Regions from separate parts of the Mesorhizobium sp. HAY1-8B genome, predicted to be linked through region 1. Evidence: predicted binding sites of a transcription regulator. Region 1 holds the regulator's gene; the other holds the start of a gene.

Evidence for each region. The regulator PhoB, encoded in region 1, activates phosphate uptake and scavenging genes when phosphate is short. The targets are predictions, from matches to a motif close to TGTCATNNANCTGTCAT.
Region 2: AC1VON_RS08985 (ceramide glucosyltransferase) is a predicted target of PhoB. The motif match lies at 2,125-2,141, and genes of this name have one in related genera.

What each region holds. Positions count from the first base shown of each region.
Region 1 is NZ_CP200321.1:286,386-289,794, forward strand. It holds gene AC1VON_RS01395 (ROK family protein) at 1-445, shown strand, start outside; gene AC1VON_RS01400 (hypothetical protein) at 600-800, shown strand; gene phoB (phosphate regulon transcriptional regulator PhoB) at 809-1,498, opposite strand; gene phoU (phosphate signaling complex protein PhoU) at 1,620-2,327, opposite strand; gene pstB (phosphate ABC transporter ATP-binding protein PstB) at 2,354-3,157, opposite strand; gene pstA (phosphate ABC transporter permease PstA) at 3,154-3,409, opposite strand, start outside.
Region 2 is NZ_CP200321.1:1,849,976-1,853,384, reverse strand. It holds gene AC1VON_RS08995 (O-succinylhomoserine sulfhydrylase) at 1-46, shown strand, start outside; gene AC1VON_RS08990 (hypothetical protein) at 145-864, shown strand; gene AC1VON_RS08985 (ceramide glucosyltransferase) at 872-2,023, opposite strand; gene apaG (Co2+/Mg2+ efflux protein ApaG) at 2,324-2,716, shown strand; gene AC1VON_RS08975 (Hsp33 family molecular chaperone) at 2,753-3,409, opposite strand, start outside.

The sequences.
Region 1 (3,409 bases):
CTATGCCGGCAACTACGCCATCTGGCGCAATGCCAGGCAGCTTGGCGAGGACACCGAACCGGTCGCCGACGTCAGCGACACGCAGATGCGGGCACTGGCGACGACGGCACGGGAACGGGCCGGGCCCGAGCGCGAAGCCTATCGCAAGGCCGGCGAAGCACTGGGTTATGGCCTCGGCAGCCTGTTCGCGCTGATCGATCCCGCACCCGTGGCCATGGTCGGCGTCAGCGCCGCCGCCTTCGACCTGATCGAGCCGGCATTGCGCGAGGCGATCGCCCAGACCGCCGGCGGCCAGCACTCGAAATCGATTTCGTTCGACACCGAACCGAACGAACTCCCCCTGATCCGCGAGGGCTGCGCCATGCGCGCACTGACCTTCGTCGATCAGGAGATCTTCGCGCCGGGCGTGCAGGCAAGAGGGAGTGCTGGAAAGAGCGTTGCCTGAAACCCGCGCGGAACCCCTTGGACTTCTGGAAAGGCACGGCCGGGCGCCGTGACTGCGCGTCTCAACCGCTTGACTGAGCGTCCCAAGCCATCGACGGCTTCGGCAATCGCGACATCCATGCCGTGTGATCGGAGCGACGCCGACGCAGGAGACAGTGGAAAGTTCGACACCGGTGCAGATGCGCAAACCCGACAGCACGCTCGACATGGCAACGGCACGGCGAATTGAATGGCCATTTCCGCGAGGCGAGGAATGTTTCGCCACGTGGACTTCCGTTGTCGCGGCATCATCTTTGCTGGTATTCGCGGGCGTATTGATGTTTGCCGTTATTATCTTTCGCACTCGCGCCGGCTGAGCGCTCCTTTAATCCTCGCGGATCGCGTAGCCTGCCCCACGGATGGTGCGGATGACGTCGGGCATGCGGCCATTGTTGACCGCCTTGCGCAGGCGGCCGACATGCACGTCCACGGTGCGTTCGTCGATATAAATCGTCTCACCCCAGACATTGTCGAGCAACTGGCTGCGCGAGAACACGCGGCCGGGATGGCGCATCATGAATTCCAGAAGGCGGAATTCGGTCGGCCCGAGCCGGATCTCGCTCTTCTTGCGGTAGACCCGATGCGATTCACGGTCGAGCACGATGTCGCCGACCTTGAGCACGCTGGACAGCACTTCGGGCTTGGCGCGGCGCAGCAGCGCCTTGACGCGCGCCATGAATTCCGGCGTCGAGAACGGCTTGACCAGATAATCGTCGGCACCGGTCGAAAGGCCACGCACGCGGTCGCTCTCCTCGCCGCGCGCCGTCAGCATGATGATCGGCAGCCGTTCGGTCTCGGGCCGCATTCTTAGCCGGCGACAGAGTTCGATACCGGACACCGCCGGCACCATCCAGTCGAGCACCAGAAGATCGGGCACGTTTTCCTGCAGCCGGATTTCGGCTTCATCGCCGCGGGTTACCACCTCGACCTGATAGCCTTCCGATTCCAGATTGTAGCGGAGGAGCACGCCGAGCGGCTCCTCGTCCTCCACCACCATGATGCGTGGTGCGATCATTGACTGGTCACCTCTAAAGCAATCCCGGGAAAAATATGTAACGGTTTTCCATCCTGAATTGCGTGAAACAAAGAGATAGAGCGGTTCGGCGTTTCCGCGAAACGATGAACCGCTCCAACGCTCAAGCCGCCGGCGCCGACATCGCCGTCTCGTCCTGTTTGGGGCGGTTGGCGGGCAGTTGCGTGCCGGTCAGGACATAGTACGCGTTCTCGGCGATGTTGGTCACATGGTCGCCGATGCGTTCGAGATTCTTGGCGCAGAACAACAGATGCGTGCAAGCGGTGATGTTGCGCGGATCCTCCATCATGTAGGTCAGCAGCTCGCGGAACACCGAGGTGTATTTGACGTCGATGCGTTCGTCGTCGGCGCGCAGCTTCGCAAGCGCGGCGGCATCGCGCGCCGCATACTCCTCGATCACGCCCTGCACCTGGATCAGCACCAGCTGCGCCATGGCGTCGATGGAATGCGACAGGTCGCGCGGCGTTGCGGTGAGACCGACGGTGCCGACGCGCTTGGCGATGTTCTTGGCAAGGTCGCCAATGCGTTCGAGGTCGCCAGCCATGCGGATCGACCCGACGACATGGCGCAGATCGTCTGCCATCGGCTGGCGCTTGGCGATCAGCGTGATGGCGCGATCGTCGAGTTCGCGCTGGCGCGCATCCATGATGGCGTCGTCGGAAACCACGCGCTGTGCCAGCGCGTTGTCGGAATTCAGCAGTGCCTTGGTGGCGCCGCCGACCATCGAGCCGGCGAGATCGCCCATGTCGCTGATCAGCCTGCTGATCTGTCCGAGATCCTCGTCGAAGGCTGCGACTGTGTGTTCGGCCATGATCCTGGTCCTCGTAATGCGTGCGATCAGCCGAAGCGGCCGGTGATGTAGTCTTGCGTGCGCTTCTCGCGAGGCGACGTGAAGATCTTCTCGGTGCGGTCGAACTCGACCAGTTCGCCCAGATACATGAAGGCGGTCTGCTTCGAGACGCGCGCCGCCTGCTGCATGTTGTGGGTGACGATGACGATCGTGTAGTCGGCCTGCAGCTCGTCGATCAGTTCCTCGATCTTGGCGGTCGACAGCGGATCGAGCGCGGAGGCCGGCTCATCGAGCAGGATGACCTCCGGCTTCACCGCCACCGTGCGGGCGATGCACAGCCGCTGCTGCTGGCCGCCCGACAGGCTGAGGCCGCTGGCATTGAGCTTGTCCTTGACCTCGGTCCACAAAGCGGCGCGCTTCAGCGCCTGCTCGACACGGCCGTCCATCTCGGCCTTGCTGATCTTCTCATAGAGCCTGACGCCAAAGGCGATGTTCTCGTAGATCGACATCGGGAACGGCGTCGGCTTCTGGAACACCATGCCGATCTTGGTGCGCAGCAGGTTGAGGTCCTGCGAGCGGTCGAGAATGTTCTGGCCGTCGAGCAGCACCTGGCCCTCGGCGGTCTGCTTGGGGTAGAGTTCGTAGATGCGGTTGAAGACGCGCAGCAGCGTCGACTTTCCGCAGCCGGAAGGGCCGATGAAGGCGGTGACGCTGCGCTCAGGCAGCGACAGCGTGATATCCTTCAGCGCCTTCGATTGGCCGTAGTAGAAGTTGAGGTTCTTGACCTCGATCTTGGCCTTGGCCGCCGCCTCGGCGGCGATCGTCATGTCTGGAGACAACATCTGGCTCATTTGTCCTCTCTGCGTCCGGTCAGGCTGCGCGCAAAGATGCTGAGCGCGAGAACCGTCAATGTGATTATGAGTGCGCCGGTCCAGGCCAGCTGCTGCCATTCCTCGTAGGGACTGAGAGCGAACTGGAAGATGGTGACTGGCAGGCTGGCCATCGGAGCGTTGAGATTGCTGGACCAGAACTGGTTGTTCAGCGCCGTGAAAAGAAGGGGTGCGGTCTCGCCGGAGATGCGGGCGATAGCCAGCAATATGCCG
Region 2 (3,409 bases), 1.6 Mb from region 1:
CCTTCTGGAAGACATCGCACAGGCGCTCAGATCGCAAACTCGCTGAGTCTGCATTCTGCCCATATTTGTTGGAAAATCGGACCACCCGCTTTATGTTATTGGTGGCGGTGAGCGGATTCGACTCGACCGCGAGGCAGGGGATCGATGTCCGATTTCGCTAGTTCTTTTGATGACTACTATATAGACCTCCCGGATGACCCGGACGAGGCCTTTATAGTTTTTCAGACTCGGAAGTTTGAAGAACTTCAGAGCGTTCTCCGAAACGCAAATATAAATCATTGGAATAATGAGAGGAACTATATTTTAGCCATTCAAGCGTTTGATGAAGTTTACGATCTCAAGATATTGTCAGGGGTTACCGTCCCCTCAATTAATGAGGATTTCGCCGAGTTCTATACAAATACCCAAGGCGCGATACAAAAGGCTGTCATCAAGTGTCAGCTCGAAAGAAGCCGGCGGGTTAGAGGTGACAAAACTGATATTGTAATTTTGAATGCGGAAGAGCGGAAAGCGATCAGGCAGCTAATTGAGAGCATAAAAGAGAGGCTGGATGCGATTTCTATTCCTGAAGAGAAGCGCCGTTCGCTGTTTCTAAAATTGAACGCGTTTTTGTCGGAATTGGATCAGAATTTGACTCGGACTCAGGCTTTTCGGTTTTTCGCCCTAGAGATTGCAAGGACCGCCGGCGCCGCAACTGAAGAGATAAAACCTCTTTGGGAACGAGTTGACCGAGTTCTCGATTGGTTGGATAAGGCCAAGAAATGGTCTGAAAGCCTGCCTCCTTGGACTGAGCGGCGCAAGATAGAGGGGCCTAAACAGCAACCTCCTGCGCCAAGAGAGTTAGACGACGAAATTCCATTCTAGCGCAAACTCAAGCGCGCGACGGCGCCTCTTCAAGTTCGGCGGCCTTGGTGCCGATGGTCATCGCATTGCCGCGCCAGTCGACGGCGCCGCCGAGCCAGCCGCGTGCCCACATCGCCGGCAGGATCAGGTCACGCATCACGGTCGCCGCGACCATGCGCGGCGAAAGGTACCAGCCCTTGGACCAGGCCAGTGCACATTCCGGGAGGTAGAAGGCCGCCAGCACGGCGACGGCAGTCAGCGGCACGCTGAAGCCGGCGCTTGCCGCCGCAACCAGCGCAAGCAGCAGCGGCACCACCGCGCCGGTCAGGATTTCGGGCGCGAAGAACAGCGGGAAGGTGACGCGGCGCAGGCGCGCCCAGCGGGCCTGGCGCGACCAGATCTCGCCAAGCGTGCGCCGGCCAAGCGGCTGTTCGAAGGGCGAAGCGACGAGATTGACGCGCAGGCCGAGCCCATTGACCAGCTTGGTCGCGGCGGCGTCCTCGGCGATTTCTGCCGCCAGCGCGCGGATGCCGCCATTGGCATCCAGCATCGGCTTGTTCCAAAGCATGCTCTTGCCCTGGGCAAAGCCAAGGCCGAGCGCCTCACCGGCATACTGCCAGCGAGCCTGCAGGGTGTTGAGGAAGGCGCACTCGACCTCGGCCCAGAAGCCCTCCGGCCGCGAGCCGATCGGCGTCGAGCAGACAAGGCCCGTGTTTGACCGCCATGCCGCCATCAGATGCTGGATGTAATCCCTGGGCATCAGTACGTTGGAGTCGGCCAGCACGACCCAGTTGTGCCGCGCTGCTTCCCAGCCCTTGACGCAATTGTTGAGCTTGGGATTGGCGCTGACGCGATCGTCACCGATCAACAGCCGGGCCGGCACCTTGGGGAAACGGGCGATAGCTTGTCTGATCAACCCGACCACCGGATCATCGGCATGGGCAACGCAGAAGATCAACTCATAGCGCGGCCAGTCGAGCGAGAAGGCGCGTTCCAGAGTCTCGTGCGTGAACGGCTCGACGCCACGCGACGGCACGACAATCGACACCGGCTGCGATTTGCCGGCTGGCGGCGAGATCGTGGTGCGCCGTTTCAGCCGCGAAGCGGCCAGCGCGATGCTGGCAGCGTTTGAAAGGATAAGAGCAGTTGAAAGCAAGGCGGCTATGAAAGTGAGTTCCATCGAGGTCTGGGCACTCCAGAAGAGACGGCCCGCGGTGTGGCCGCTTTCAACAGTTCGACAGAGCGCCGAGTCGCTCGGTTCGCGCACACCACCATTGTCATGTGTCACTTAAATGACATTCTTTGCCGGCACCTGCCTTTCGAGGACGAGCGCGACAAGACGCGCACGTTGACCTCCTCGCCTGGAGGGCCGAAAGTTTTGTTTGTTTGAGCATGATCTTTGGACAAACGGAAACCGTTTGGCCGAGAAAACCGGTTCCCACTTTTCGGGATCATGCTCGACATCGTTTTGGAGCCGCTTATGTACCGCGCCGTCACGCGCAATATCGAAGTGCAGGTCAGGCCGTTCTATCTCGAGGACCGTTCGGATCCTTCCGAGAACCGCTATGTCTGGGGCTACCAGGTAACGATCGACAATCAGTCGGACGAATTCGTGCAGCTTCTGTCCCGCTATTGGCACATCACCGACGGCGCCGGCCGGGTCGAGGAAGTGCGCGGCCCCGGCGTTGTCGGCGACCAGCCCGAACTCAATCCCGGCGACAGCTATCAATACACGTCGGGCTGCCCGCTCTCGACGCCGTCAGGGATCATGGTCGGGCGCTATACGATGCGCAACAAGCGCGGCGAGACATTCGACATCGCCATCCCTGCCTTTTCGCTGGATCTGCCGGGCACGAGACGGACGGTGAATTAGCATCTTTCTCCCCGTTCTACGGGGAGAAAGACTGACTCACTGTGCCGCGAATTCCGCCGGGTCGAAGTCATATTGCTTCGAGCAGAATTCGCAGGCGACGTGGATGCCGCCATCCTCGGTCGAGTCCTTGATCTCCTGCGCGGAGAAGCCCTCGAGGATGCCACGGATCTTGTCCCTGGAGCATGAGCACTGGTCGGCGACGGGGACGCCACCGAAGACGCGCACGCCATGCTCATGGAACAGGCGATAGAGCAGCCGTTCGGCGCCGATCGTCGGATCGATCAGCTCTGTCGGTTCGATGGTGCCGAGCAGCGCCAGCAATTCCTGCCAGGAATTGTCGGCCGGATCGTGGATCTCCTCGCGCGGATCGCCGTCGCCGCCGGGCAGGTCCGGAACGCGCATGCGCTCGGGGGACTGCGGCAGGAACTGCGCCAGGATGCCACCGGCACGCCACTGTTCGCGCGCGCCACCAGGGCCCGGCGTCAAAAGCTTGGCCACGGAGAGCCTGATATCCGTCGGAATCTGTTCCGACTGGCGAAAGTAGGTGCGCGCCGCGTCCTCCAGCGTCTCGCCGTCGAGTTGCACGATACCCTGATAACGCTGCGTGTGGGCACCCTGGTCGATGGTCAGCGCCAGCACGCCGCTGCCGAGCAGCGTCTGCTGGGACGTCTCGCCTGCCGCGACCAGCGCCTC